DNA from 2 places in the Pseudoduganella sp. GW821-FHT12E03 genome. Region 1 is predicted to be linked to the other one. Evidence: riboswitches for the same ligand, from Rfam matches in the RefSeq annotation. Region 1 holds a riboswitch; the other holds the start of a gene.
The links. Region 1 has a riboswitch for thiamine pyrophosphate ahead of thiC (phosphomethylpyrimidine synthase ThiC). Riboswitches for the same ligand answer to the same signal wherever they lie in the genome.
Positions count from the first base shown of each region.

Region 2: it holds a riboswitch for thiamine pyrophosphate, as region 1 does, so the genes downstream of both, AC1RRC_RS21715 (TonB-dependent siderophore receptor) here and thiC (phosphomethylpyrimidine synthase ThiC) in region 1, are expected to answer to the same signal.

Region 1 covers NZ_JBXAQJ010000012.1:121,642-137,009, reverse strand. Annotated here, with positions in the region: gene AC1RRC_RS26990 (thiazole synthase) at 1-300, opposite strand, end outside; gene thiS (sulfur carrier protein ThiS) at 440-643, opposite strand; gene thiC (phosphomethylpyrimidine synthase ThiC) at 657-2,537, opposite strand; TPP riboswitch at 2,608-2,719, opposite strand; gene AC1RRC_RS26975 (M20/M25/M40 family metallo-hydrolase) at 2,801-4,372, opposite strand; gene AC1RRC_RS26970 (DUF4214 domain-containing protein) at 4,548-6,056, opposite strand; gene AC1RRC_RS26965 (valine--tRNA ligase) at 6,355-9,153, shown strand; gene AC1RRC_RS26960 (DUF2147 domain-containing protein) at 9,361-9,804, shown strand; gene pqqE (pyrroloquinoline quinone biosynthesis protein PqqE) at 9,824-10,948, opposite strand; gene pqqD (pyrroloquinoline quinone biosynthesis peptide chaperone PqqD) at 10,951-11,214, opposite strand; gene pqqC (pyrroloquinoline-quinone synthase PqqC) at 11,228-11,896, opposite strand; gene pqqB (pyrroloquinoline quinone biosynthesis protein PqqB) at 11,893-12,834, opposite strand; gene pqqA (pyrroloquinoline quinone precursor peptide PqqA) at 12,855-12,929, opposite strand; gene AC1RRC_RS26930 (branched-chain amino acid aminotransferase) at 13,215-14,309, shown strand; gene AC1RRC_RS26925 (PEP-CTERM sorting domain-containing protein) at 14,443-15,123, shown strand; gene AC1RRC_RS26920 (glutaminyl-peptide cyclotransferase) at 15,158-15,368, opposite strand, start outside.
Region 2 covers NZ_JBXAQJ010000008.1:340,552-355,919, forward strand. Annotated here, with positions in the region: gene AC1RRC_RS21685 (chemotaxis protein CheB) at 1-1,586, shown strand, start outside; gene AC1RRC_RS21690 (sensor histidine kinase) at 1,588-2,454, shown strand; gene AC1RRC_RS21695 (S46 family peptidase) at 2,531-4,666, shown strand; gene pnuC (nicotinamide riboside transporter PnuC) at 4,750-5,376, shown strand; gene AC1RRC_RS21705 (AAA family ATPase) at 5,373-5,897, shown strand; gene AC1RRC_RS21710 (hypothetical protein) at 5,894-6,640, shown strand; gene AC1RRC_RS21715 (TonB-dependent siderophore receptor) at 6,643-8,739, opposite strand; TPP riboswitch at 8,789-8,892, opposite strand; gene AC1RRC_RS21720 (iron-containing alcohol dehydrogenase) at 8,946-10,103, opposite strand; gene AC1RRC_RS21725 (hypothetical protein) at 10,250-10,588, opposite strand; gene AC1RRC_RS21730 (RNA polymerase sigma factor) at 10,596-11,927, opposite strand; gene AC1RRC_RS21735 (YciI family protein) at 11,939-12,646, opposite strand; gene AC1RRC_RS21740 (YciI family protein) at 12,695-13,123, opposite strand; gene AC1RRC_RS21745 (VOC family protein) at 13,134-13,607, opposite strand; gene AC1RRC_RS21750 (MFS transporter) at 13,851-15,224, shown strand; gene AC1RRC_RS21755 (hypothetical protein) at 15,211-15,368, opposite strand, start outside.

The sequences.
Region 1 (15,368 bases):
GCCGTTCAACAGTTCACGCGCCATTTGCAGGGTGTACACCGCATCCTTCGCGTTGTAGCAGCCGGCCGTGTTGGGCAGGATGGTGAACTCGGACGGCGGCACCACGTCCAGCAGGCTGGGCGCGTTCGGATCCTGGCCGATATTCACGCGGCGGATCGCCACCGTGATGATGTCGGCCTCCGCGGCCAGGGTGGCGTCGCGGGTCTGTTGCAAGTCTTTGTATTTGCCGCTGCCGACCAGCAGGCGGGATTTGTAGGTCTTGCCTGCGATGGTGAGCAGGTCTTGGTGTTGGTCACGCATTGTTGAATTCTCCAGTTTTTTTGTATCGCGGCGGTGATCACGTAGGGCGGGTTCCGTGAACCCGCCACGCATGCCGTGCGGCGGCGCCAGCACGGCGGCTTTGTCAAAGCCGCCCTACGCGACGCGCGCGCAACGGAGATCAACCGCCGCCGATCGCCCGCACGATGTCGACTTTGTCTTGCGCCTGCAATGCGTGCGCCGGCCAGCCCTGGCGCGGCACCACCGTGCGGTTGACGGCCAGCGCCAGCGCCTGGTGCGCAATGCCCAGCTCTTCCACCAGCGACTGCAAAGTCTGCGCCGGCGCCACCGTACGGGATTCGCCGTTCAGTTCAATCTGAATCATGGCAATGGCCCCGTTACGCCTTGCTGTACAGCTGGGAGCCACCCTTGACGAACTCAATCGCCTTTTCCTGCATGCCGGACGCCGCGTACTCGCGCACATCCTGCGTGATCTTCATCGAGCAGAAGTGCGGGCCGCACATCGAGCAAAAGTGCGCGACCTTGGCTGAATCCTTTGGCAAGGTCTCGTCGTGGAACGAGCGCGCCTTGTCCGGGTCCAGGCCCAGGTTGAACTGGTCTTCCCAACGGAATTCAAAGCGTGCCTTGGACAAGGCGTTGTCGCGGATTTGCGCGCCCGGATGGCCTTTCGCCAGGTCGGCCGCGTGGGCGGCGATCTTGTAGGTGATGATGCCTTCCTTGACGTCATCCTTGTTCGGCAAGCCCAGGTGCTCTTTCGGCGTCACGTAGCACAGCATGGCGCAACCGTACCAGCCGATTTGCGCGGCGCCGATGCCGGACGTGATGTGGTCGTAGCCCGGCGCGATGTCGGTGGTCAGCGGGCCCAGCGTGTAGAACGGCGCTTCATCGCACTGTTCCAGCTGCAAGTCCATGTTTTCCTTGATCAGCTGCATTGGCACGTGGCCAGGGCCTTCGATCATCACCTGCACGTCATGTTTCCAGGCGATCTGCGTCAGTTCGCCCAGGGTTTTCAATTCACCCAGTTGTGCCTCGTCGTTGGCGTCATACACGGAACCCGGACGCAAGCCGTCACCCAGCGAGAACGACACGTCGTACTGCTTCATGATCTGGCAAATGTCTTCGAAGTGCGTGTACAGGAAGTTTTCCTTGTGGTGCGCCAGGCACCACTTCGCCATGATCGAACCACCGCGCGACACGATGCCGGTCAGGCGCTTGGCCGTCATCGGCACATAGCGCAGCAGCACGCCGGCGTGGATGGTGAAGTAATCGACGCCCTGCTCGGCCTGTTCGATCAGGGTATCGCGGAAGATTTCCCAGGTCAGGTCTTCGGCCTTGCCGTTGACCTTTTCCAGCGCCTGGTAAATCGGCACGGTGCCGATCGGCACCGGGCTGTTGCGGATGATCCATTCGCGGGTTTCGTGGATGTGCTTGCCGGTGGACAGGTCCATCACGGTGTCGCCGCCCCAGCGGATCGCCCATGTCAGTTTGTCGACTTCTTCACTGATCGACGACGTCACGGCGGAATTGCCGATATTGCCGTTGATCTTCACCAGGAAGTTGCGGCCAATGATCATCGGCTCGATTTCCGGGTGGTTGATATTGGCGGGGATGATGGCGCGGCCACGGGCGATTTCCTCGCGCACGAATTCCGGCGTGATCTCCGCCTGGATATTGGCGCCATAGTTGAAGCCCGGGTGCTGGCGGCCCATCATGTCGGCCATGCGTTCGCCCAGCGGACCGGCGGCGCGCAGCTCGGCCAGGTATTCCTTGCGGCGCATGTTTTCGCGGATCGCCACGTATTCCATTTCCGGCGTCACGATGCCTTTGCGGGCATAGTGCATCTGCGACACGTTGGCGCCTGCTTTGGCGCGGCGCGGCTTGCGGGACAGGTTGAAGCGCAGTTCGGCCAGCTTTTCATCGTCCAGGCGCGCCTGGCCGTAGTCGGAGGTTGGGCCGGCCAGTTCTTCGGTGTCGTCGCGCTCGGCGATCCATGGCGTGCGCGGGGTCGGCAAGCCGGAACGGATATCGATTGCAGCAAGCGGATCGGTGTACACGCCGGACGTGTCATACACGTAAATCGGCGGATTGACTTCATGGCCAAACGACGCGGAGGTATCGGATTGCGAAATTTCGCGCATCGGCACCTGGATGTCAGGGCGGCTGCCTTCAACATAGATCTTGCGGGAATTCGGCAGTGGTGCGACGGCGGCGCTGTCCACTTCAGCAGTGGCGGACAGGAATTTGGCGTTGGCGTTCATTTGGCTCCTTCAGTAGCTCTACAGGAGCCAGCAAAGGAGATTCGGCGGAACACCAATCGGACGGACTGGTGGAGCGAGCCTAAAGCTTCCCTTCGCTGGCATTATCCAGATCAGGTTCGGAGGGTATTTCTCACCCACAGTTACGCATTCGAATGCGCAACGCAGGACCCCTAGCGTGTGCTGCCCTTGCGGACAGCGAGCGGATTATACATCCGCCCGCCGCCGCATGGCGTAAATGTCACATATAGCTGACGAACTAACGATTATGGCGTTTGTGGCTTGTAAGTGACCGTCAGCGTGTAGCTCGACGCGGTGTAGCCGTTCAACAACACATAGACATCGCCATTGGCCGTCATGTTGATCGAGCAGGTTTCCGTTGCCGACGAACCGTCCGACTTGCAGTCATACGAGGTGGTGGTCGGCGCCGTGGTCTTGCGCGCATACAGGTCGACGTCGCCGGTGCCGGTGGTCGCCACTTTGAACGTGCCGGTGGTTGCCTTGAACGGACCGAAGGTGCGCTTCTGGTTGACGGTCAGCGAACCGGTGAAGGTTTCCACCTTGTCGGCCGGCGGCGGCGTGCCGGGGCCATCGCTACCCAGTTCCATCGCATAAGTCATGCCCAGACGCGCAAATTTCAGCGCGTGGTTGGCCTGGCTGCCCATGCTGGCGAACGTGTCGTTGACGGTGTGGATGTTCGGGTTGTCCTGGTTGAACGAGGCCTCGAACGGCAGCGAGGCCCAGTATCCCTGGCCGGTCCACGAGGCGTGGTCGGAGCAGCCATAGCCGCAACGGTCATAGGCGATGGTCAGGCTCGGCTGGTACGTTTGCACCAGCTTGGCGATGAAATCGTTTTGCAGGCTGTCGGTGTAATCGGTGTAGATAAAGATATCGCTGGCCGAACCCTTGTAGTTGGTCATGTCCAGCTGCATCACGCCGACCACATTGACGTTGTTGTTCTTGTGCCAGACGGCGATATCCTGCGACCCGCGCAAACCCACTTCTTCCGCCGCGTAGCCCATGAACTTGATGGTGCGGCGCGGCTTGTAATTTGCCGCCAGCATCACGCGCAGCGCTTCGGTCAGACTGGCCACGCCGGACGCGTCATCGTCCGCGCCCGGGGCGCGGGTGCTTTCGCCCATCGAGCCGCTGACAATGGAATCGAGGTGGGCGCCCAGCACCACGACTTCATTGCCGTTGTCGGTGCCGTTGATGGTCAAGATCACGGATTTTTGCGGATAGCCGCTATGGGTAAATTGCGACACGCTGATATCGCTGCGGCCGGCCGCCATCGTGGTCCACTTGTTTTTCAGCCAGTCCGACGCATTCACACCAGCCGTGGTGGTGTAGTAGCGGTTGGTGAACGCGGACATGTCGGTGATGGTCTGGCCGATATTCGTGGCCTGCAACTGCGACACCAGCGGCGTGATCAGGGTCTGGTTGTCGAGCACATACGAAGGACGGGTCAGCACGGGCGCCAGCGTGGTTTTCTGGGCCGACGGCGACAGGATCGCCAGGCCTTCCGCTTCACTGCGGTGCATCATGAAGCCGCCGCAGCGCTTCAATTCATGGTGCACGGCGGCCGACAGTTTCAGCATCTGGTCTTCGTCGACTTCGACCAGGTGCACCTGTTCCTTGGCAGCGGCCTTGCCGGCGGTGGCGGCCTGCGCCGTCAGCGAGCGGCTTTCGCGCGCGATGGCTTGCGGTGCGGCTTTCTTCAATTGCGTGTAGGCGGCATCGCCCACAGTGATCCAGAAGGTCTTCTGCTGGGCCTGTGCGGCCCCTGCCGCGCCAGCCAACAAGCTTGCCGCCAACAACGTGGTGAAGCGAACTGCCATGTCTGTCTCCTTGGTTGTTACCTCAGTTGTTACGTATACGTTTATACGAGCGGACCAAGGTAGACAGATACGGCAGGTAAATCAAAAAAATTGCAAAAATAGACAGAGTTTCAGCGGGTGTTACAGGCTTAACAGATCCATGCAAGCTGCAAGCCTGACATCACGTCTCAGGCACCTACGAACCAAACGGGGTGTATTCGCAGCCATGCTCGATGCTGCCGATCACCTGCGCCCGGTTTTCCGCGCCTTCGCTGAAGTTCAGCAGCACGTTGGCGCGGCCCTCGCCATGGTTCAGCACGTCGACCCAGTAATCCAGGCCGGCCTGTTCCGCGTCGCGGTGCAGCACGTTGTTATACAGGCGGGCGACAAAGGCCGCGTTCGACGGATTGTCGCCATACAGCTGGGCAAATTCCGTGCTCTTGATAAAGCTCTCGGCCAGATCGTGCAAGGTCACATGGCCGTCCAGCGCCTTGATCCAATAGCCCAGGCCCGGGTTGTCCGGTGTGCGGTCAAACGCGGCGCGGTACATGCGCCATGCCTGGCCCGCATTGCCGTCGATGTCATACGCCACGGCGCCATCGGCAAATTGCAGGCGCTCGACATTGGTCAGCACATCGACCCCGCCGCCCGAGGCCACGGTGAGTTTGCCATCGGCCTGGGTCACGGTGTATTGCGCCTTGTTGCCGGCAAACACCACGGTATCGGCGCCGGTGCCGCCGTCGACCTTGTGGTGGTCGGACAGCATCGTGATCACGTCATTGCCGGCGCCCGCAAATACGCTGAGCTTGCCGCCACCGCCCCCCACGGACACCGCGTCATCGCCGGCGCCGGACGCAATCAATATCTGGGCAGGCAGCACGGCCGGCAAGGTCACATTGATCGTATCGCTGCCGGACAGCGCGCCATGGACCAGTCCCAGCATGTCGTCGAGCTGGCCACTGTTGAACATGACGCCCAGGTCATCGCCGCGCAGATAACTGCCGTCGCGGAATTCCAGGTCCAGTGACGTGGCTTTGCCATCGAGCGTGAAATCCGACACCGGCGGTTTCAGCCAGATATCGGGCACGGCGCCGACCGCGTCGGGATGGGCTATCGCATCCGGATTGCCGGACAGGTTGAAACGGCCTTCGATCATGGCCGAGGCCAGGAATTTATCGGCGTTCACCGTCAGGCTGTTGAAACTGCCATGCAGCTGGCCATCCTTGTTGATGGTCAGGTGGCCATCGAGTTCGGCGCTGACGTTGCCATACAGCGCGTCATAGTCGGCCGACGTGGTGGCGTACAGGGTTGTGACTTTGATGCTGTCCATGGCGGCGACCGTCGCATCGATGCTGAACACAGGCTGCGTCATGTAGTTGAATTCGAACTTGCCGGCCGCTTCAATCGACACGGCGCCGGGCGCCGTGAGTTTCATGCCGGTGGCGCTGGCGACGCCACTGGCGGCCGTGGCGTTGGCCAGGGTCACGCCGGTATATTCCTGCACCACGCCGTTCGGGTAAGTAATCTTCACCGTGCCGTTCGCCAGCACTGCGGCCGTGAATTTGGTCCCATCGCCCGCCAGCCCCGCCATGGCGGACGCCATCGCATCCATTGCCGTGTCGAACGCCCCCTCGTCGTGCGCCAGTCCGTCCAGTGCGGCGCTGTCCATCACCGCCTGGGAAATCTTGACATCGATCGTAGCCATGTTTTGCCTCCATGATTGTCAGCTGCGGGAATGTGGCTCAATGTTTCCAAAATGAAAACATTGAGAACATGACTTCATTATATGAAAGCCACTCAACCGAACAGCCCCGCACTCATCCGTACTTACACTCCCTTACAACTGATGAATTCGCTTACAAGCAGTGAAATGTTGCAGATTGGACACTGTTATATGATGAAAAAAATTGTGCACTGCGATGGCAGCCCCATGCACTGGCCACATTGCGCCTTTATAATGGTCGCTTCGCATACAATTTTGCATACAACCTACGCCCAACATCATGGAATTAGCCAAGTCTTTCGAGCCTGCCAATATTGAACAGTTCTGGCGCAGCGAGTGGGAAAAGCGCGGTTATTTTGCCGCTTCCCTCGACCTGTCGAAGCCGTCCTTCAGCATCCAGCTGCCGCCACCGAACGTGACCGGCACCTTGCACATGGGACACGCGTTCAACCAGACCATCATGGACGGCCTGACCCGCTACCATCGCATGCTGGGCCATAACACCGCCTGGATTCCCGGCACCGACCACGCCGGTATCGCCACGCAAATCGTGGTGGAGCGCCAGCTCGACGCACAGAAAATTTCGCGCCATGACCTGGGCCGTGAAAAGTTCGTGGAAAAAGTGTGGGAGTGGAAAGAAAAATCCGGCTCCACCATCACCGGCCAGATGCGCCGCATGGGCACGTCGCCGGACTGGGCCCGCGAATACTTCACGATGGACGAGCCGCGCTCGAAAATCGTGTCCGACGTGTTTGTGCGCCTGTTTGAACAGGGCCTGATTTACCGTGGCAAACGCCTGGTCAACTGGGATCCGGTGCTGGGCACCGCGGTATCCGACCTGGAAGTGGTGTCGGAAGAAGAAGATGGCTCGATGTGGTACATCCAGTACCCGCTGGCCGATGGCAGCGGCCACCTGACGGTCGCCACCACCCGTCCTGAAACCATGCTGGGCGACGTTGCCGTGGCGGTCGATCCGACCGACGAGCGTTATACCGCGCTGGTCGGCAAGATGCTGAAGTTGCCGCTGTGCGACCGTGAAATCCCGGTCATCGCCGACTCGTACGTCGACAAGGCATTCGGCACCGGCTGCGTGAAAATCACGCCGGCGCACGACTTCAACGATTACCAGGTCGGCCAGCGCCACAAGCTGGACATGCCGTCGATCCTGACCCTGGACGCAAAGATCGCCGACACGGCGCCTGCCGCCTACGTCGGCCTGGACCGCTTCGCCGCCCGCAAGCAAATCGTCGCCGACCTGGAAGCACAAGGCTTGCTGGAACAAGTCAAACCGCACAAATTGATGGTGCCACGCGGCGACCGCACCGGTGTCGTTATCGAACCGATGCTGACCGACCAGTGGTTCGTCGCCATGAGCAAGGCCGCACCGGAAGGCACGCACTTCCCGGGCAAATCCATCGCCGAAGTCGCGCTGGACAAGGTCGCCACCGGCGAAATCAAGTTCGTGCCGGAAAACTGGTCCACCACCTATAACCAGTGGCTGAACAATATCCAGGACTGGTGCATTTCGCGCCAACTGTGGTGGGGCCATCAAATCCCGGCCTGGTACGACGAGCAGGGCAATGTGTTCGTGGCGAACACCGAAGAAGAAGCCAAAACCAAAGCCGCCGCCGCCGGCAGCACCGGCGCGCTGACCCGCGACAACGACGTGCTCGACACGTGGTTCTCGTCCGCGCTGGTGCCCTTCTCGACCCTGGGCTGGCCGGAACAAACGCCGGAAATGTCGGCGTTCCTGCCATCGAACGTGCTGGTGACGGGCTTTGACATCATCTTCTTCTGGGTGGCGCGCATGGTCATGATGACCGCGCATTTCACCGGCAAGGTGCCGTTCAACACCGTGTACGTGCACGGCCTGGTGCGCGATTCGCAGGGCCAGAAAATGTCCAAGTCCAAGGGCAACACCCTGGATCCGATCGACCTGATCGACGGGATCGGCATCGATGCGCTGGTGGAAAAACGCACCACCGGCCTGATGAACCCGAAGGCTGCCGAGAAAATCGAAAAAGCCACCCGCAAGGAATTCCCGGAAGGCATCGCCGCTTACGGGACCGACGCGGTGCGCTTCACGATGGCGTCGTACGCGTCGCTGGGCCGCAACATCAACTTCGACCTGGGCCGCTGCGAAGGCTACCGCAACTTCGGCAACAAGCTGTGGAACGCGACCCGCTTTGTCATCATGAACACCGAAGGCCACGACTGCTCGGCCAACGAGGCCGACCTGTCGCAAGCGGACAAGTGGATCATCTCGCTGCTGCAAAAGGCCGAGCTGGAAATCGCCAAGGGGTTTGAGGACTACCGCTTCGACAACATCGCCAGCGCGATCTACAAGTTCGTGTGGGATGAGTACTGCGACTGGTACCTGGAACTGGCCAAGGTGCAGGTGCAACACGGCACCGAAGGCCAGCAGCGCGCCACCCGCCACACGCTGCTGCGCGTGCTGGAAGTCGTGCTGCGCCTGGCGCACCCGATCATCCCGTTCATCACCGAAGAATTGTGGCAGACCGTGGCGCCGATGGCCGGCAAGGGCGACAGCGCCGGCAAGTCGATCATGACGCAGCCATACCCGATCGCCGTGGCAGCGAACATCAACGAAGCGGCGGAAAGCTGGATGGGCGAGCTGAAAGCGCTGACCGATGCAACCCGTAACCTGCGCGGTGAAATGAAGCTGGCGCCATCGCTGCGCGTACCGCTGATCGTCGAAGCATCCGGGGCTGACAAGGAGCGCATGTCGGTGTTCGCACCGTATATCCAGGCGCTGGGCAAGTTGTCGGAAGTATCGATTGTCGACACGCTGCCGGAAACCACGGCAGCGGTGTCGGTGGTAGGCACCACCAAGCTGATGCTGAAAGTCGAGATCGACGTCAAAGCCGAACGCGAGCGCCTGTCCAAGGAAATCGCGCGCCTGGAAGGCGAAATCGCCAAGGCGTCCGGCAAACTGTCGTCCGAATCGTTCGTGGCCCGCGCCCCGGCAGCCGTGGTCGCGCAAGAAAAAGAACGTGTCGCCGCGTTCGGTGCGACTCTGGCCAAGATGCAGGAACAACTGGCCAAGCTGCCGGCGTAATCCCGCACGCTTCCCAGCAAAAGCCGGCCTCAGCGCCGGCTTTTTTCATTGGGGCCTGGCCCCTTTCATACTATCGTTCGCCCCGGGTTCGATAGCTATTGAGCGCTATTGCCCCGAGTAATTCTTCTAATTAGGGCTAGGAAATAGCACGATCGTTTTGCTACACTGGACGGATAACACCGATAACCCCTCTTTGGAGACACTCACATGTTCAAACGCCTCACCGCCGGCGCCCTGCTGGTTGCCGCCCTGTCCCCTGCATTCGCCACCGACGTTTCCCCGGTTGGCCTGTGGCAAAACATCGATGACGAAACCGGCAAGCCGAAAGCCCTGATCCGCATCACGGAAAGCAACGGCGTTCTGCAAGGCCAGATTGAAAAACTGTTCCGCGCACCAAACGAGGACCAAAACCCGAAATGCGACAAATGCACCGATGCGCGCAAGGACAAGCCGGTGGTCGGCATGGTGATCCTCACCGGCCTGAAAAAAGACGGCGATGCCTATTCGGGTGGTGAAATCCTGGACCCGAACAACGGTAAAGTTTACAAGAGCAAGCTGGAACTGACCGATGGCGGCAAGAAACTGAAAATGCGCGGCTACATCGGCATGCCGATGCTGGGCCGCACGCAAACCTGGGTCCGCCAGGATTAAACCCCATCCCGGCCCGGGATTACCCCCGCGCCAGCAGCCGCCTGGATTCCGCATCGCTGCGGAACACCAGCGGCTGCGCCTCCACCGCACCTGGCCGCCGCGCCAGTGTCACCACTTGCCGCACCACGTCATGGGACGGTGAGCGCTCGCACACCGGATCGGCGGCCGCCGCATCGCCCGCCAGCGCCAGCGCCTGGCAACGGCAACCACCATAATCCTTGTCTTTATCCGGACACGCCCGGCACGGTTCCTTCATCCATGCATCGCCACGAAAACGGTTGAACGCATCGCTGTCGTACCAGATCTCGCGCAGGCCGTGCTCGCGCACATCGGGGAAATCGATGCCCGGGATGGTGCGCGCCGCATGGCACGGCAGCGCCGCCCCATCGGCGCCCACCGCCAGGAACACCGAACCCCAGCCATTCATGCACGCCTTGGGTTTGCCCTCGAAGTAATCCGGCGCCACAAACAGGATGCGCATGTGGTTGCCGATCCGCTCGCGGTAGCGGTTCACTACGCTTTCCGCGTGTTCCACCTGTTCGCGGGTCGGCATCAATTGCGCGCGGTTCAGCAAGCCCCAGCCATAGTATTGGGTGTTGGCCAGCTCCAGGTAATCGGCGCCCATCGCCAGCGCCATGTCGATGATGCGCTCCATGTGGTCCAGGTTATAGCGGTGCAGCACCACGTTCAGCACCATCGGGTACTCGTATTGCTTGATCAGGCGTGCCACTTTCGCCTTCAAGTCGAAGGTGCGCGTGCTGCTGAGGAAATCGTTCATTTCCCGTGTCGAGTCCTGGAACGACAGCTGGATGTGATCGAGGCCCGCAGCGCGCAGCGCCTGCAGCCGCGCCTCCGTCAGCCCGATGCCGGACGTGATCAGATTCGTATAGAACCCCAGGCGCCGCCCTTCCGCCACCAGCAACTCCAGGTCGTCGCGCAACAGCGGCTCGCCGCCGGAAAAACCCAGCTGCGCCGCGCCCAGTGCGCGCGCCTGGCGCATCACGCCGAACCACTGCTCGGTCGACAGTTCGTCGCGGCAGCGCACGTAATCGATGGGGTTATAGCAAAACACGCAATGCAGCGGGCAACGGTAAGTCAGTTCCGCCAGCAGCCACAGCGGCGGTTGGATGGCCGGGGCGCCCATGGTCAGATCACCCAGCCATGCTGGCGCGCATCGATGATGAACGCATCGACATCCGGCGCCAGCCCGGTGGCGCCAAAGTCGCTTTCCAGCTGCGCGACAATCTCCGGCAATGGCCGGCTGCCGTCGCAGCGCTTGAGGATTTCCGCGGCGCTGCGATTGAGTTTGACCATGCCTTCCGGGTACAGCAGCACATAGGCATCTTGCGCGGGTTCCCATTGCAGGCGGAACAAACGGGCCAGGCGGGGATGGGAGTGTGGGGTTGGCATCGCATTCTCCTTGTCAGCCATAGGCCAGTTCAATCGCGTCCATCATCGACCACAGCACGTCGAGCTTGAATTGCAGGATGTCGAGCGCGCGCGCCTGCTGCTCCGGCGTGACGAAATACGCCAGCGTGGTTTCCAGCCCGTGCTCGACATCGCGCTCGGCCAGTGCAATGCGGCTGCGGAAGTAGTGCAAGCCATCCGGCTCGATCCACGGGTAATGTTGCGGCCAGCTGGCCAGCCTGTCCTGGTGGATTTTCGGCGCAAACATTTCCGTCAGCGACGAGCACACGGCTTCCTGCCATGGCGCCTGCCGCGCGAAATTCACATACGCATCGACCGCAAAGCGCACACCCGGCAACACATGGCGCTGCGACCACAGTTCGTCGCGCGTCAGGCCCACCGCCACCCCGAGGCGCACCCACGCTTCGATCCCGCCTTCGTGCGTGTCATCGCCATCGTGGTCGACGATGCGCTGGCGCCAGCGGCGGCGCGTGGCGCGGTCGGGGCAATTGGCGAGGATGGCGGCGTCTTTCTGCGGAATGCAAACCTGGTAGTAAAACCGGTTGGCGACCCAGCCGCGGATCTGGTCCGGATTCAGCAACCCCTGCTGCATCCGCACGTTGAACGGATGGTGAATGTGGTAGCGGTCGCCCTTGGCCAGCAAGCGTTCAGTGAAAGTGGTCACAATACTATCTCCATGCCGTCATACGCCACCTCGACACCCTGCGCGCGCAGCACGCCGCGCTCGGGGCTGTTTTCATCGAGGATGGGATTGGTGTTATTGATGTGGATGAGGATCTTGCGCCGGCTGGCCGATGTCGGCAGGCCGGCCAGCACATCGAGCATGCCGCCGCCGCCCGATTGCGGCAAATGGCCCATGGCCGACGCCCCTTTGGCGGAAAAGCCATGCGCCACCATTTCATCCTCGGTCCAGAACGTGCCATCGACCAGCAGGCAATCGGCTTCGATCATGGCTTCCCACACCAGCGGGTCGACGCGGCCCAGTCCCGGCGCATAAAACAGCCGCTTGCCGCTGACCATGTCATGCACCAGCAAGCCGATGTTGTCGCCGGGCGCGGGCTGGTCGCGCCGTGGCGAATAGGGTGGCGCATTGCTGTGCAGCGGCAGCGCCGTGAAGCGCACGCCATTGAGTTGCGGGATGGTGAACGATTGCCGCTCGCCGGCCGCAACCGGGATGGCACGCCAGTCCACTCCGCAATAGTGCTCCAGCACCGTCAGCAGCGGCAGGCCCGACGTTAAATCGCCCTGCACGTCGGCGCTGCAATACAGTGGCAAGCGCGGCCCTTCGCGCAACATCATCAGTCCCGTCACGTGGTCGACTTGCGCATCCATCAGCAGCACGGCGGCAATGCCGCTGCCGCGCACAGTGCAAGGCAACCCCGGCGCCGGCTGCAGCGCCGGATTGGCTTTCAGTTGCGTGAGAATGTCGGGCGACGCATTGACCAGCAGCCAGTCCTTGCCATCGGCGGAAATCGCAATCGATGACTGCGTACGCGCACGGCTGTTGATCGTGCCGCGCCGTACGCCGTCACACTGGCGGCAATTGCAGTTCCACTGCGGGTAGCCGCCGCCAGCCGAAGAACCGAGTACCAGGATTTTCATGGCAGCTCCCGCAGTCCGGATCAGCGGTTCAGGATGTACATCGTGATTTCAAAACCGAAGCGCAGGTCGGTATATTCAGGTTTGGTCCATTGCATGATCGTCTCCTTGGTTATCGTGGGTTGAGCGGCAGGGACGGATTCCCGGCGCGCTCCACTTAACCAAGGCAACTTGCGTGCCTGCCCTCTTTGGCCCGCGCCCTGCGGGTTGCGCGGCGGTGTCGTGCGGCAAAATGCAACAAGCTGTACCGGATCGGCGCAGTGTGTGACACGCGTGGCGCAGCCGGTCAACGGCGACGCCGTTACGTCCTGGGGCTGCAACTTTGATAGAATCGTGGGATTGCCAACCGGCCGCAACATGGCCGCCACACTTAGACACCATCCATGAGCACTCCAGACATCCTGATTCAGCCATCCACCCATGCCCTGCCCGCCGCCGAACGCGAAAAGCTGATGGCCTCGCCAGGTTTCGGCAAACTGTTCACCGACCACATGGTGACCATCGCCTACAAGGATGGCGCTTGGCAGCAGGGTGAAGTGAAGCCCTATGGCCCGCTGACCCTGGCGCCATCGGCATCGGTGCTGCACTACGGCCAGGCCATCTTTGAAGGCTTCAAGGCGTTCATGCAGCCGGACGGCTCGATCGGCACCTTCCGCCCGGAAGCCAATGCCGAGCGCTTCAACCGCAGCGCGGCCCGCCTGGCGATGCCGGCCCTGCCAGTGGAACTGTTCATGAAAGCCGCCGATGCGCTGATCAACATCGACAAAGGCTGGGTGCCGAAAAACGTCGGCGAGAGCCTGTACCTGCGTCCATTCATGATCGCGACCGACGCGTTCCTGGGCGTGCGTCCATCGAAAGAATACTTGTTCGTCATGATCGCCTCGCCTGCGGGCGCCTACTTCCCGCAAGGCGTGAAGCCGGTCACCGTGTGGATCAGCGAAGACTATGTGCGCGCGGCGCCAGGCGGCACCGGTGAAGCCAAATGCGCCGGCAACTACGCGGCCAGCCTGCTGGCGCAAGCCCAGGCGCAAGATGAAGGCTGCGACCAGGTGGTGTGGCTGGACGCCGTGCAGCGTTCGTACATCGAAGAAATGGGCGGCATGAACCTGTTCTTCGTCTACACGGAAAACGGCAAGCCGGTGATCGTGACGCCGGAACTGACCGGCACCCTGCTGCCAGGCGTGACCCGCCGCAGCCTGCTGCAAGTGGCGAAAGACCTGGGCTACGAATCACGCGAAGTGAAACTGACGGCCCAGCAATGGCGCGACGACGTCGCCAGCGGCCGCATGACCGAAGTCTTCGCGTGCGGCACCGCCGCCGTCATCACACCGGTCGGCCACGTGAAAGCCAAGGGCTACAACTTCACCATCAACAATGGTGAAAACGGCCCGGTCACGATGGCGCTGCGCGACGCCCTGCTTGGGATCCAGCACGGCACCACGCCGGATACGCACGGCTGGATGCACAAGGTCTGCTAAATCTTTGCCGGATGGATATGGCCGTGTGGCCATATCCACAATGATTTAAATACAATAATATTGCTCGAAGGTATAGACAATTTACCTGGTTTAATGATTTACTTGCGTTTTGTTAATTACAAATAAGCAAGTCATGAAGAAAAGCTTGAGTTCCCTGCTGTGCCTCTTGGCACTGTCCGCACCGGTACAGGCGTCGGTCATCAATCTCCAATTCACTGCGAAAGTCGATTCGATCCATATCTGGGATTACCAGCAGGATGGCAGCGCCATCGAATCTGACCCACAATCCGCTATGTTCGGCGGTGACCTGATCAATTGGGGGGAAAAACTTGTTGGCGCGCTTAGCTACGATTCCGATACGCCCTACGCTGGAGAAGGTGCAGTCGGCGATGCCAACAGCGCACTCTATCATGCCAAGGGCTTGCGCCTGATTTTTGAGGGCGGCCACGTCTTCAAAGGACATTCTGGCGCTTGGACCAGCATTTCCATCTTCAATAACTCTGCTTATACCAATGGCTACGATTTGTGGAATATCGTGAGCTACAACGGCGCGTCGGAACAGGCCATCATTGGCATGTATAACTATAGCGGGGATATGTTCACTGATACCTCCCTTGCGCTGCCCTCATTCGCACATCCGAATTATGCGGGTCTGAACTTGAACTTCCACGATGCCATTACAGGGCAAAACATCCGAATCGGCGCTTTCCTGAGCGCCATTCAGCAAGTCCCTGAACCAGCCACGCTGGCCACCATGGCGATGGGCCTGGGCATGCTTGCTGTGGCGCGCCGCCGCAAGCAGGCAGGCCAGTAAGTCCGCGCCGTCGAGCCGGGCAGCCCCACCCGGCTTACTTCTTCTTTACCTCAATCTCAAACACCTTCGGCCACAGCTTGCCGGTGACGAACAGGCGCCGCGCCTTGCTGTCGTAGGCGATGCCGTTCAACACGTTATCGGCGCCCGGCACGATATTGGCCTGCGCGGCCAGGCCGGACAGGTCGATCCAGCCGATCACCCTGCCGCTGAACGGATCGATGCGGGCGATGCGGTCGGTCTGCCAG
Region 2 (15,368 bases), on a different contig from region 1:
GCGAAGAAGCCTACTCGCTGGCCATGATCTTCAATGAAGTGCTGGCGGAACGGAGCCCGGGCGCCCGCTACACGCTGCAAATCTTTGCCACCGACCTCGATCCGGACGCCATCGACCGGGCGCGCCACGGCTTGTTTCCGCGCGGCGTGGCATCCATGATGCCCGCGGAGCGCCTGCAGCGCTGCTTTTCCGAGGAAGACCACGGCTACCGCATCCGCAAGGATGTGCGCAACATGATTATTTTTGCGCAGCAAAATGTGATTTCCGATCCGCCGTTTACCAAGCTGGATCTGCTCAGCTGCCGCAACCTGCTGATTTACTTCAGCGCCAAACTGCAACAGCAATTGATTCCGCTGTTCCACTATGCCTTGAAGCCGAACGGCCACCTGATCCTGGGGAATGCCGATACACCGGGTCAATTCTCCGAACTGTTTGCCGTGCTGTCGTCCGGAAGCCGGATATTCAAACGGCTGGAGACGGATAATCAACGCAGGTTAATGTACTTCCCCAGCCGGGTGGCGCTTGCGGCGCCCGTCATTCCGTATGAAACGAGATCCGCGACGATGAACAGCAACCTGCAAATGCAAGTGGAGCAGCAATTGCTCAAGAACCATTCCCCGGCCTCGGTGCTGATCAGCAAAGAGGGGGACATCCTGTATATCCATGGACGCACCGGCGCTTTCCTGGAGCCGGCGGCGGGCAAGGCCAACTGGAATATCCATGCCATGGCGCGCGAACCGCTGCGCTATGAACTCGATGATTTGCTGCGCCGCGCCGCACAGGGCGATGGCCAGACATTGCAGCGGGCCGTGCTGGTCCTCGATGGGGGCGGGCAGGCGCGGCAACTGGAGATGACAGCGGAGCCGCTGCGCGCGGAAGACGGTTCGCAAGAGACGCTGTTGCTGACGTTTACCACCTCGGCGCTGCCGGATGGCAGCCTGCGCGACCATCCCGTCACCCCGGGCGTGGCGGAACTGGAGCAGCAACTGATGCAGGCGCGCCTGGAAATCCGGACCGTGCGGGAAGAAATGCAGACCTCGCGCGAAGAACTGCGCTCGGCCAATGAAGAACTGCAATCGACCAACGAAGAACTGCAGTCGACCAACGAAGAGCTGACCACGTCCAAGGAAGAAATGCAGTCGCTGAACGAAGAACTGTATACACTGAATGCGGAATTGCAGGCCAAGGTGGATGATTTGTCGCAGGTGAACAGCGACATGAAGAACCTGTTGAACAGTACCGACATCGCCACCATCTTCCTGGACAATGCGCTGCACATCCGCCGCTTCACCACGCCGGCCACGCAGCTCTACAAGCTGATTGCCAGCGACGTGCAACGGCCGCTGTCGGACATAGTCAACGATCTCGAGTATCCTGAGCTGGAACACGATGCGCTGGAAGTGCTGCGCACACTGATGTTCAGTGAAAAGCAAGTGGCCGCACGTGATGGCCGCTGGTTTACCGTGCGCATCATGCCGTACCGGACCACGGATAACGTGATTGACGGCGTGGTGCTCACCTTCATCAACATCACGGAAGCAAAGCGCCTGGAGGCACAACTCCAGGCATTACAGGGCGGGAAGTGATATGCAGATGGAATTGGCGCGGTTGAGGGAGCAGGCCGAGTGCAGGGTGGGGCCTGCGCCGGACAGGCATGAAAGTACCGATGTGCTGCGCCAGCGGCACGAACTGGAAGTCACGCAGATCGAACTGGAAATCCAATGCGAAGCGCTGTCCGAATTGCACGGGCGCCATGTGCTGATGCAGCAGGAACTGGAACGCGACCAGCGCCTGATGGGCCACCTGTTGCGCGAACGCGAACAGGAGCGCCAGCGGCTGGCGCGGGAAATCCATGACGACCTGGCGCAAAACCTGCTGGCGCTGCGCATCGACGTGGTGATGTTCGGTTCCCGCACGGCCGGCACCCATGGCCGGCTGCATGAACGCGCGGAACAGGTGCTGGGCCATGTCGACGTGGCGATCCGCAATGCGCGCGGCATGATCAACGAATTGCACCCGCCGGTGCTGGAACTGGGCCTGGCGGCCGCCATCGAATGGCTGACCGCGCGCTTTCGCAGGGAAACGCTGCTGGGCTGTACGTTGCAGATGCCGGACGACGCCGCCTGCGCGTTGCTGGCGCCCGCCGTGGAAGTGGCGTTGTACCGCATGCTGCGCGAAGCGCTGGCCAATGTGCGCCGCCACGCGCACGCCACCTTGGCGGACGTGGCGCTGCATATCGATCATGGCTGGGTGGCATTGATTGTTTCGGACAATGGCATCGGCATCGCGCCGGGCGCGCAGGGCAAACCGGGCGCCTATGGCTTGCAGGTGATCGCTGAATGCCTGGCTGAAATGGGCGGTGATCTGGTATTGGACGAGTATGCGCCGGGGCAGGGCTGCCGTCTCGTGATGCGCATACCGCTGGCGCCCCCGGTAGCGCCGCTGGCGCCGTAAGGGAAGCCGCCGGATTCGCCGGCCGCCGGCCTGGAATGGTCTATACTGCCGGGGCTTCACTACCCGGAGACCCGAATTGTATAAATTGCTAGTCCTCCCGGCCGCTCTGCTGGCCGTGTCGGGCGCTACCCGCGCCGACGAAGGGCAATGGCAGCCGCACCAGCTGCTGCAGCTCAAAGCCGAACTCAAAAAAACCGGCATCGCCATCCCCGCTGAAAAGCTGGCCGACCTGTCGAAACACCCGATGAGCGCCATCGTGTCGACCGATGGCTGTTCCGCCTCGTTCGTGTCGCCCGACGGCCTGGTGGTGACCAACCACCATTGCGCCTATGACGCGATCCAGCGCAATTCCACGCCGGAACACAATTACATCGCCAACGGTTTCCTGGCCAAGACCCGCGCCGCCGAGCTGCCGGGCGGCCCCAACCTGCGCGTCTATGTGACCGACAAGGTGGAAGACGTCAGCGCCCGCGTGCTGAAAGGCCTCGACGCGATGTCGGGCCGCCAGCGCCACGAGGAAGCGCAAAAGCGCATCAAGGCGCTGATCGCCGAATGTGAGACCGACAAGATGTACCGCTGTTCCGTGCCCAGCTTCCACCGGGGCGCCGAGTATTATCGCATCCGCCAGATGATGATCCGCGACGTGCGCCTGGTGTACGCGCCGTCCGACAAGATCGGCAATTACGGCGGCGATATCGACAACTATGAATGGCCGCGCCACACCGGCGACTATTCGTTCCTGCGCGCCTATGTCGGCAAGGATGGCCGCCCGGCTGATCCGTCGCCGGACAACGTGCCGTACAAGTCGAAGGACTTCCTGGTGGTGTCGGCCGAAGGCTTGAAGGCGGGCGACGCGATCTTGCTGGCCGGTTACCCGGGCCGCACCAGCCGCTACAAGCTGCCGGTGGAAATCCGCTATGCGCGCGACCATGCGTACCCGCTGCAAGTGGCGGAATACCAGGCCGACCTGGACACCATCGCCGCCGCCACCAAAGGCGACAATGCCGCCGACGTGCGCTACGCCAGCGTGGTCAAGGGCATCAACAACAAGATGAAGAAAACCCAGGGCTTGCTGGACGGCTTTGCCCGCAAGGACCTGGCCGCCATCAAGGATGGCCAGGATGCGGACTTCCGCGCCTGGTATGCGAAGCAGCCGGCTAAATCCGGCGCGATGCTGGCCGAACTCGATGCCGCGATCGCCGCCGACATGGCGCTGTCGAACGAGGAATTCGCCTACATGGTCGCCACCAACAGCGACTTGTTCAAGAGCGCGCGCACCCTGTACCGCCTGGCGCTGGAAAAGCAAAAGCCGGATGCGCAGCGCAAGGGCGGCTACCAGCAGCGCGACCTGTCGTTCATCAAGGCCCGCCTGACGCGCCTGGAACAGTCGTATGACGCGAAAGTCGACCAGGCGCGCTATGCGGCCGGGCTGGCGCGCTACGCGAAACTGGCGGCCGGCACGCATCCGCAAGGGCTCGACGCGCTGCTGCCGTCCGCGCAGGACGTGGCCGCGCTGTACCAGCAGTCGACGCTGGGCGATACCGCGCGGCGCGTGGCGCTGATGGAGCAGGACGCCGCCGCGTTTGCCGCTTCCAGTGACGCCTTCGTCAAGCTGGCCGTGAAGCTGCATGCGCTGGGCATGGCGCTGGAAGAGCGCCGCATGGAAGTCGACGGCAACCTGGAACGCATCGTGCCGCAATACATGGCGGCCGTGATTGCATGGAAGAAGTCGCAGGGCAAGCCGGTCTACCCGGACGCCAATTCCACCTTGCGCGTGACTTACGGCACCGTGGCGCCGTATTCGCCGAAAGACGGCGTGACCAAGGGCCCGTTCACCACCGTGGAAGGCATCGTGGAAAAGCACACCGGCAAGGATCCGTTCGTGGCGCCGCAAGCATTGATCGACGCGGTCAAGGCCAGGAGTTACGGCCAGTTCAGGGACCCGGTGCTGGGCACCGTGCCGGTCAACTTCCTGTCCAGCGCGGACACCACCGGCGGCAATTCCGGTTCGGCCGTGATGAACAAGAATGGCGAATTGATCGGCCTGAATTTCGATTCCACTTATGAATCGATCACCAAGGACTGGTATTTCGACACCGCCATCACGCGTGCGATCCACCTCGATATTCGTTATATGCTGTGGGTGATGAAGGAAGTCGACCACGCCGATAACGTGCTCAAGGAAATGACCATCAAGTATCCGAAGCGCTGATACGCCATAGCGTGCGGTGATAGGCGGTAAACGTCAAGCGGCGGCCCTTGTGGCCGCCGTTTTCCTTATAATTGCAGCTTACTATGAACGAATCCATCTCCCTGCTCGGCCTGCTGACCACCACGCCGCTCGAAACGCTGTGCTTTGTGCTGTCGGTGATGACAGTGCTATTGAACATCCGCCAAAACCACTGGGCCTGGCTGTTTGCCATCCTGTCATCGGCCGCCTACGGTTTCGTGTTCGCGGGCGCCAAACTGTATGGCGACATGGCGCTGCAACTGGTGTTCATCAGCGTCTCGTTCTGGGGCTGGTACCAGTGGCTGCACGGCAGCGCCGCGCACGACAAGTTGCCGGTCACGGAACTGGACCGGCGCGGCGTCATGTGGTCCGCCGTGGGCTGGCTGGCCGGCTTTGTCGCGCTGGCCTGGTTCCTCAAGCGCTTTACCGATACCGATGTGCCGCACATGGATGGCTTCCTGACGGCGGGCAGCTTGGTGGGGCAAGTGCTGTTGTCGCGCAAGAAGGTCGAAAACTGGATCGTCTGGATTATTGTCGACATCATTTATGTCGCGCTGTACGTGCACAAGCACTTGATCCTGACGGCCGTGCTGTATGGTTTGTTCGTGCTGATGGCGGTGGCCGGGCTGGTGGCGTGGAAACGCGCGGCGGAAGGGGTGGGCGACGCGGCCGACGCGGTGGTGCTGAAATGATCCGGCGCGTGGCCATCGTGGGCGCGGCATCGGCCGGCAAGTCCACCCTGGCCGCGCGCCTGGCGGCGCATTATGGCACCGTGTGGGTGCCGGAATACCTGCGGGAATTCGTCGAGACGCTGGGCCGCATGCCCGTTGCGGACGACCAGATTGTGATAGCCCGCACCCAGGCCGAACGCGAACAGGCGGCGCTGGCGCACGCCACCGGCTACCTGTTTTGCGACACCACTCCGCTGATGACAGCCGTCTACAGCCGCCATTATTTCGGCGGCATCGACGGCGAACTGGAACAGCTGGTGCGGCGCAGCCATTACGACATCACGCTGGTGTGCGCCTCCGATATCCCGTGGGAACCGGACGGCATGCGCGAAACGCTGGACGAATGCGCCGTCATTGCCGGCTTGCTGTTCGATGAACTGGACAAACGCAACATCCCCTATACCCTGGTGGCGGGCGACGCCACACAGCGCTTGCAGAAAGCCGAGCACGTGCTTGGCAAGCCTGCTACATTTAGGAAATGACTAGAAAATTCTTCGCAGCAATCACGCTCGTTGGCAGCCTGCCGTGCGCGCAGGCGGCGACTGGTTATTATCTGGTGTCCGTGTATGACGTCGAGGGCCAGCATGGCATCGACTACAAATACTGGAACGCGGATTACAGCAACGGGCCCAGCCGGTCGTCGCCGGAAATCGGCTACAGCATCGGCGTCACGCCGCGCTGGTACACGGAACTCAATGCCGTGTGGTTCCGCCAGCATGGCCGCGATGGCAACGCGCTGTCCGCCATCAACTGGCAAAACGATGTGCTGCTGACCCAGGGCCAGTACGCGGCCGATGTGGCGCTGCATACCGAGATCGGGCGCAGCCACGACAAGCCCCATGTCTACAGCCTGGAAATCGGCCCGGTATTGCAGACCGAGTATTACCGCACCCAGTTCAACGCCAACCTGTTCCTGCAGCGCAATTGGCAGCGCAATCCGCGGGGCGGGGCGGGGGAGGAGACGCAACTGGTCTACCAGTGGCAAATCAAGCAGCGCTGGAAAAGCTGGCTGCAGCCCGGTGTGCAGGGCTTTGGCGAGGTTGGGAAGTGGAATGACTGGTTGCCGCGCCACCGGCAATCACACCGGGCGGGGCCTGCCGTGTTTGGCAGCGTGGACGTCGGGCCGGGCCAGGAAATCAAGTATGAAGCGGCCTGGCTGGTCGGTAAAAACTCTGCGCGCAGTGCGCAGAGTTTCACCATGCGGGTGCAATACCTGTTCAGGTAAGCTTAGAAGTCGATCTGCGCCGACAGTTTATAGGCGCGGTCGCCGCCCGGGAACAGGTAGCCGCCCAGGTCCGGCGTCACGTCGCGCCAGTAGAACTTGTTGGTGGCATTGCGCACCGTTGCGCGCAGCACGGTGTGCACGTCCCCCACCTTCACCGCATACGACGCACCCAGGTTCAGCACGCTGTAACCCGGCACGAATACCGTGTTGATTTCATCGAAGGCCTTGCGGCTGGCATATTGCCAGTTCGCGTTCAGCTTCAGGCCGGCGATCTGCGGCAGCGCATATTCCGCCCACAGCGAAGTCTTGAACTTCGGCACGTTGGTCACGCGCTTGCCATCCATGGCGGGGTTGCCGGTGCCGCTTTGTTCCGTGTCCAGCGCCATGGCGGTGAACCACAGCTGCACATCGCGCGTGACCTGGCCGTTGGCGCGCAATTCCAGGCCACGGTGCTGGCGCTCGCCGCCGCGCACGAAGGTGTTGGCGGCATTGATGAAGTCCAGGCCCTTGCGGATCTGGAACACCGCCATGGCCAGGCTGACGTCTTCGCCGATGTCGGCCTTCACGCCCAGTTCAATCTGTTTCGACACCGATGGCGCCAAGGCATGGCCGGCATTGGTGGTTTCCATCGGCGCCACGTCGCCATATTCCAGGCCCTTGGCCCAGCTGGCGTACGCGGTGGCGTTGGCTTTTGGCGCGTAGACCAGCGACACGTTCGGCAGCAGGAACGATTCATCGACGGCCGCCACATCCACTTCATTGCGCTTGAGTTGCGCGCCGCGCACACCGGCATGCAATTTCAGTTTGTCGGTCAAGCCCACGACGTCCTGTACAAACACGGCTTGCTCGCGGTCCGCGCGGCGTTCCGACACCGGGCCGCTGGAACCAACCGCCGGCTTGACAATCACGGGCGCGGTCAGGTTGCTGGTGCCGGCATAGTCGTACAGGTAGTCGCCCCATTGTTCACTGTTCTTGAACCACGACCAGCCCACGGTCACCGCATGGCGCATGGCGCCGGTGGTGAATTTCCCCTGCAGCATGGCTTGCGCCGCCTGCGGCGACTTGCGTTCGCCCAGGCTCTGGTAATCGTAGACATCGAAGTCGCCGTTGCCGCAGAAGCCCGGGTACAGGTCCTGCGCACCGCAGCCATACGGGAAGGCGGCGTAGTCGTCGCGCTTGAACGCGTGGCGGTTGGCCGAGACGGTGGCGCTCCAGTCCTGGTTCAGTTGCAGCAGCAGGCGCGCGCCGATATTGCTGCTCTCGGTGGTGACCGGCTTGCTCCATGGCTGGGCATTGAGTTGCATATCGGCCGGCACGTTCGGGAACGTGGCGTTGTTGATCAGCTGGAAGCCGGGCGCCGTCACTTGCGCTTTCTTCTGGTAATCGCCATCGATTTGCAGCAGCGCGTCGGGCGTGATTTGCCAGTCGAACGCGCCGGACACGAAGTTGCGGTGGCCGTCCGAACCCTTGATGTAGGAACGCAGGCGCTCGCCCGCGACGTTGATGCGGTAGCCGAAGCGGGAGTCCTCGAAGCGGCCGCCCAAGTCCACATGGCCCAGCAGGGTGCCGCGCTCGCTGGCTTCCAGGGTGACGCTGCGCAGCGTCTTGCTGGTCGGGCGCTTGGTCACATAATTGACCACGCCGCCCGGCGCCGCCACGCCGGCCTGCATGCCGGCCAGGCCTTTCAACACTTCGATGGCTTCCTTGTTTTCCAGCGGAATTTGTGTATCGCCGGAAATCGCCAAGCCATCCTTGCGGTAGCTGTTGGCGTTATTGAGCTTGAAGCCACGGATCGAGAATTGTTCGGCATAGCCGACCGCGTTGTACGCATCGCTGATGCTGGCGTCGAATTTCGCGGCATCGGTGGTGGTGCGGATATTCAATTCCTGCATTTTTTCGCGGTCAAGGACATTGACCGACGCTGGTGTCAGCAACAGCGGGATGTCGGCAAAACCGCCGACGGAAGCGTGGGTGCCGGCCGGCTTGCTGCCGGTGATGACCACTTCGGCCATGGTCTTTTCCTGAGCCAGGGCGGGGGCGGCAAAGGCTTGGGCAACCGCCAGTGCGGCGGCGGTGACTGCGAATTCTCGTTTGAACATAGTGGCTCTTAAAACTTGGGAGCCAGCGGAGGAGTGAAAACGGCGGGAGGAGATCGGCGCGACGCTTTCCTTCGCTGGCATTATCCAGATCAGGTACGGAGGGTATCTCTCACCCGGACATGTTGTGGACGTCCAGGACCCCTAGCGAAGCTGCAAGTTTAACATAAGGCGCCGCACGGCGCCTTACATGGCGGCCATAGCGCGTATTACAAACTCAGTTGCAGGGCCGCGCGGCTGGCATCGGCATCGATGTCGCGGTGCTCGCCCAGCTTGACCATGCGGTGTTCGACCAGCCGCGCCACCACGGCGTCGATCGCGTCCTGACCCAGGCCATAGCCGGACAGGCGGGTCGGCACGCCCATTTGCTCGAAGAAGCCACGTGTGCGCTCGATCGCGGCGGTAATGCGGGCGTCCTCGTCGCCCTCGGTGATGTTCCACACACGCGCCGCGTATTGCAGCAGCTTGGCGCGCTTGGCGTCCTTGCGCACGGTGAGAATGCCGGGCAAGACCACCGCCAGCGTTTGCGCATGGTCGAGCCCATACAGGGCCGTCAATTCATGGCCGATCATGTGGGTGGCCCAGTCTTGCGGCACGCCCACGCCGATCACGCCGTTCAGCGCCATGGTCGCGCACCACATGATATTGGCGCGCACTTTGATATTGTCCGGTTCGGCCAGGGTGCGCGGACCTTGTTCGATCAATGTTTGCAGGATGCCTTCGGCCCAGCGGTCTTGCAGCGGAGCATCGACCGGATAGGTCATGTACTGTTCCATCGTGTGCACGAAGGCGTCGACCACGCCGTTGCCGACCTGGCGCAGCGGCAGGGTAAAGGTTTTCGACGGGTCCAGCACGGAGAATTTCGGGAACACGGCGCGGTGCATGAAGGCACGCTTTTGCTGTGTGCTGGCGCGCGTGACGACGCTGGCCGCATTCATTTCCGAGCCGGTTGCCGGCAAGGTCAGCACGGCGCCGAATGGCATGGCGGCCGTGATGGTCTTGCCGCCTTTTTCCAGGATCAGCCACGGATCGCCGTCATGCAGGGCCGCCGCCGCGACAAACTTGGTGCCGTCGATGACGGAGCCGCCGCCGACCGCCAGCAGGAAATCAATCTGTTCCGCCTTGACGATCTCGACCGCCTTCATCAAGGTTTCAAAATGCGGGTTCGGTTCGATGCCGGCAAACTCGATGACGGTATGGCCGGACAGCGCGGCCTTGACTTCGTCATAGACGCCGTTGCGCTTGATGCTGCCGCCGCCATACAGCATCAGCACGCGCGCGCCGGCCGGCACCAGCGGCGTGATGGCCGCGATCTGGCCCTGGCCGAACAGGATCTGGGTGGGATTGTAAAAATCGAAGTTGAACAAGGCTGGCTCCCAAGTTGTATCACATTGAAGGCCGCCATTATCGCGCAGGCGCGGAAAATGTGCGCGCTATCAGTTTTTAAGGCACTCCGACAGGAGTGACGGTCGTACGATGGGGCCCCCAGGGCGGATTGGCCGGCCTTGGCCGGCTAATCCGCCAGCGACGCCACGTTCATCGGGTGGACTTTGTGCACCACGCACGCATCGAGTTGCAATGCCAGTCCGTGCACGAAGGCCACGGTTTCACCGTCGATGCCGGGGATGTACAGGTGGCGCGCCGTCCATTGCACCGGTACCGCCTGTCCCGAACTGTGGCCCAGCCAGACCAGGACGCCGGCGCCATCGAGTTCGACGTCGCCAACGTAGACGTGGCAATCGAGGCTGAGGTCGGGCCGCTGGAAATCGCTGCGCTGGCGGACCAGCGCTTCCCATTGCGCAGGTGTCACCGGCGGTGTGCGGACGATATACAGGTCATCAAAGTAGTGCATGCCGCCATCATAGCGGGTTATTGGCGCCGGATGGCAGGGCGGGGCCGCAGGCGGCGGCGCGCGCCAGCAACAGGTCGCGCTCGCGCTGGTTTTGCGCCAGTTCCGCGGCCCGTTCGAATTCAGCGCGGGCTTCCGCGATGCGGCCCAGCTTGAACAGGAAGTCGCCCCGTACGCTGGGCAACAGATGGTAATTTTTTAATGCCGGCTCATCAAGCAAGGCATCGGCCACTTCCAGTCCGGTTTCCGGGCCGAACGCCATCGACAGCGCGACGGACCGGTTCAGTTCCACCACGGGCGACGGCGCCAGCTGGGCCAGGCCGTCATACAGGGCGGCAATCCGGCCCCAGTCGGTGTCGCCGGCGCGCCGGGCGCGTGCGTGGCAGGCGGCAATCGCCGCTTGCAGCGCATATGGACCCAGGCCGCGCTGCTGGCGTGCGCACAGGCCTTGCGCCCGGGCCAAAGCGGCCAGGCCGCGGCGGATCAGCAACTGGTCCCAGCGGGAACGGTCCTGTTCCAGCAACAGCACCGGGTTGCCCTGCGGATCGAGCCGGGCCCGCAAGCGGGACGACTGGATTTCCATCAGCGCCGCCAAGCCATGCACTTCCGGTTCGCCAGGCGCCAGCCCGGCCAGCACGCGGCCCAGCCGCAGCGCTTCTTCGCACAGCGCCGGGCGGATCCAGTCATTGCCCGCACTGGCCGCATAGCCTTCGTTATAGATCAGGTAAATCACTTGCAGCACGGCGGCCAGCCGTTCGCCCAGCTCCGGGCCGCGCGGCACCTCGAACGGCACTTGCGCCTCGGCCAGGGTGCGCTTGGCGCGCACGATGCGCTGCGCCACGGTGGGTTCCGGCACAAAGAATGCGCGCGCGATTTCATCGGTGGTGAGGCCGCCCAGCAGGCGCAGGGTCAGCGCCACCCGCGCTTCCATCGACAACACCGGGTGGCAGGCGATAAAGACCAGGCGCAGCAAATCGTCGCCGATGTTGTCGTCCAGCGCCTGTTCGACGGAGAGCGCGACATCGGGGATGGTATCTGCCAGCTGGCCTTCGATTTCATAGGTGAGTTCGAATTCCTTGTCCTGCCGCAGCTGGCGGTGGCGCAGCAAGTCCAGGGCGCGGTTTTTCGCCACCGTCATCAGCCAGGCGGCGGGATTGTCCGGCGTGCCGGTTTCCGGCCATTTTTCCATGGCCGCCACCAGCGCATCCTGGGCGATTTCCTCGGCTTCGCCGACGCCGCGCAGCATGCGCGCCACCACCGCGATGATGCGGGCCGATTCGATGCGCCAGACCGCTTCGATGGTGCGGCGGATATCGCGTTGGCCAGCCTGTGGCGATGGCACCGGTTGCACGGTTATGGGCGGGCAGGGATGTGCACGGTGCGCAGTTCAACTTCCAGCACATCCGGGTGGGGAAATGGATAGTGGCGGACCCAGTCCATGGCAAGTTCCAGCGTGTCGGCCTGGATCAGCCAGTAGCCGGCAATGAGTTCCTTCACTTCGGCAAACGGCCCGTCGATGAAGGCCGGCTTGCCGCCGTTAAATTTCACGCGGCCGCCACGGGCCGTGGACTTCAAGCCTTCGCCGGCCAGCGCGATGCCGGCCGCGACGCCAGCCCGGTTGGCGCGGTTCATGGTGTCGATGACGGACGGCGGCGGCTCCAGGTCGGCCTCGCTGCCCGCGTCGGAACGCAGCAGCACGGCATAGGCCCGGGTGCGGGGTTCTTCGCCGGTATCAAACCCCACGCAGCCGCCCGGGCAGCCCGCTTCGCGTACTTCCAGCACCGCGTTGCCTTCGCCATCCGCGCTTGGCCAGCTTGCCGCCCAGGCCAGCGCCTGTTCGCGGCTGTCCGCTTCGATCACGGTAAAACCGGCCACCAGCTCGGTGGCCGGCGCGAATGGCGCTTCGGTCACGCGCCAGGTTCCCCCGGCGCGCCGCATGCGCACGCCGGACGCGGAAGGATGCAGCCATTTCGCGGAAGGCACGGCCTGCACCAGTTGCGGCGGCGGAAAGCCTTCCGCTTCGGTGGTCTGGTCGGCCCTGCGCAAAATCATGTATTGCATTGCATCCTCCTAAGGTGGTGCCTGTGGTGACAGTGGCAGCGGCGCCGGTCAGGTTGCGTTGGCGCTCGCCTTGGCCATGATGCGCGCTTCCTGCTCCCGCAATTCCGGCGTGAATTCGGCGCCGAAATCTTCCGGCTCGAACACTTGCCGGATCTCGATGTCGGAATCGCTTTCCATCGGGTTGGGGCAGCGCTTGACCCATTCAATGGCTTCGTCCAGCGACTTTACCTGAATCAGCCAAAAGCCGGCGATCAATTCCTTGGTTTCCGAAAACGGTCCATCGGTGACAATGCGCTTGCCGCCGGAAAAGTGCACGCGCGCGCCCCGCGAACTGGGGTGCAAGCCTTCGCCGGCCAGCATCACACCGGCGTTGGCCAATTCCTCATTGTATTTGCCCATGGCGGTCAGCAATGCTTCGCTGGGCATTTTGCCGGCTTCGGATTCCGGGCTGGCTTTAACGATGATCATGAAACGCATGGCATCCTCCTTACTGGCCGCAACCCGGGGTTTGTTTCATCATTTCTTCCTGCATCTGTTCCGGGGTCAGGTCGCGCTGGTGGGTGGCGATCGACCAGGTGTGGCCGAACGGGTCCGTCACCTGGCCATAGCGGTCGCCCCAGAACATGTCGGCCGGCGGCATTTTTGCCGTGGCGCCGGCGTCCACCGCGCGCTGGAACCAGGCATCGGTATCTTCGACATACAGGTGCATGACGACCGGGGAGCCTTTCAGCGCTTTCGGGCCGAAGCTGCCCCAGTCGGGGAAATCGTCGACCAGCATCACGTAGGCATTGCCGATCTGGATCATTGCGTGCATTAACTTGCCATCGGGGCCGGGCATGCGGCCCATTTCCACCGCGCCAAAGGCTTTTTTATAGAACTCGATGGCGTCGGCCGCGCCTTCGCATACGATGTGCGGGGTCACGGTGGAAAAACCGGCTGGAATCGGGGCAACTTGGGTCATGGCACTCTCCTTGAACGTTGGTGGATGAAACGCAGGGCGCGTGGTGATAAAGACAAGTTCGGGCGCCCATACTCACACGACGGATGGCCAAATGCCAGATCGACACGGTAGAAAAAAATATTTGTGGTTTTCTTGCGGCTGATGCGTTTAGGTTGTACGATGACATACAACTTAGCATATTGCTGAAGCATCCCCGTTGGAGACCGGGGAATTCGCCCACCAACACCATAAGAGTGAACGACCATGAACCTGAGCGAGCCCCCTGTTAGCCAGCAAGTCCTCGGTAAATACCGCTGGACCATCTGCGCGCTGCTGTTTTTTGCCACCACCGTCAATTACCTGGACCGCCAGGTCTTGAGCTTGCTGGCGCCGGACTTGTCGAAGGAATTCGGCTGGTCCAATTCCGATTACGCCAACATCACGGCGGTTTTCCAGTTCGTGTATGCGATCTCCATGCTGTTCGCGGGCCGCGTGGTGGACCGCATGGGCACCAAGAAAGCATACATCCTGGCCATTGTCGTCTGGTCGCTGGGCGCGGTCATGCACGCGTATTCCGTGCCGATGGGCGAGGGGGTGGCCGCCATGCTGGGCGCCTTTGGGATGGCGGCGGTGCCGGTCTCGATTGCCGGCTTCATGCTGTCGCGCGCCGTACTGGCCGTGGGCGAGGCGGGCAACTTCCCGGCGGCCATCAAAGCCACGGCGGAATACTTCCCCAAGAAAGAGCGCTCGTTTGCCACCGGGATCTTTAATTCCGGCGCCAACGTGGGCGCCATCCTGGCGCCGCTGACGGTGCCGTGGATCGCCCTGAACTGGGGCTGGCAAGCCGCCTTCATCGTGATCGGCGTGGTGGGTTTTGTGTGGATGGGGTTCTGGCAAGTGATGTTCGACACCCCGGAAAAGAAACTGGGCGCGGCGGAGCTGGCCTATGTGCGCAGCGATGCCTCGTCGCAGCCGGTCGCCACGCCAGGCGCGAAAGTGCCATGGACGCGCCTGTTCGGCTACCGCCAGACCTGGGCCTTCGTGGCCGGTAAATTCCTGACCGACGGCGTGTGGTGGTTCTTCCTGTTCTGGCTGCCAAAATACCTGTCGGTGCAATATGGCATGGGCAAGGCCGACATCGTGGTGCCACTGGCGGTGCTGTACAGCATGACCATGATCGGCAGTATCGGCGGCGGCTGGTTCCCGGCCTACTTCATGAACAAGGGCATGGCGCCGTATGACGGCCGCATGCGCGCCATGCTGGTGATTGCCCTGTTCCCGCTGGTGGTGCTGCTGGCGCAGCCGCTCGGGTATATCAGCTTCTGGGTGCCGGTATTGCTGATCGGGATCGGCGCCTCGGCCCACCAGGCTTGGTCGGCCAATATCTTCACCACCGTGTCGGACATGTTCCCGCAAAAATCCGTGGCGTCGGTGGTGGGTATCGGCGGCATGGCGGGCGGCCTGGGCGGCGTGCTGTTGTCGAAGCTGGGCGGCTGGCTGTTTGACTATTACGGCGCGCAAAACGAGATCGCCACCGGCTACATGATCATGTTCTCGATCTGCGCGGTGGCGTACCTGATCGCGTGGGGCATCATGAAAATCCTGGTGCCGCACCACAAGGAAATCACCGACCTGTAACCGCGGGCCGCGGTTCGCGCAGGGAAGTCCGGCTGCCGCCGCGTTCCTTGCGCTCCTTGTAGGCAAGGACCAGCTCGTCGGCCATCGCGCGCGCCGCCGCCAACTGGCCCTTGTCCAGTGTTTTTGGCGGCTGCAACAGGGTTT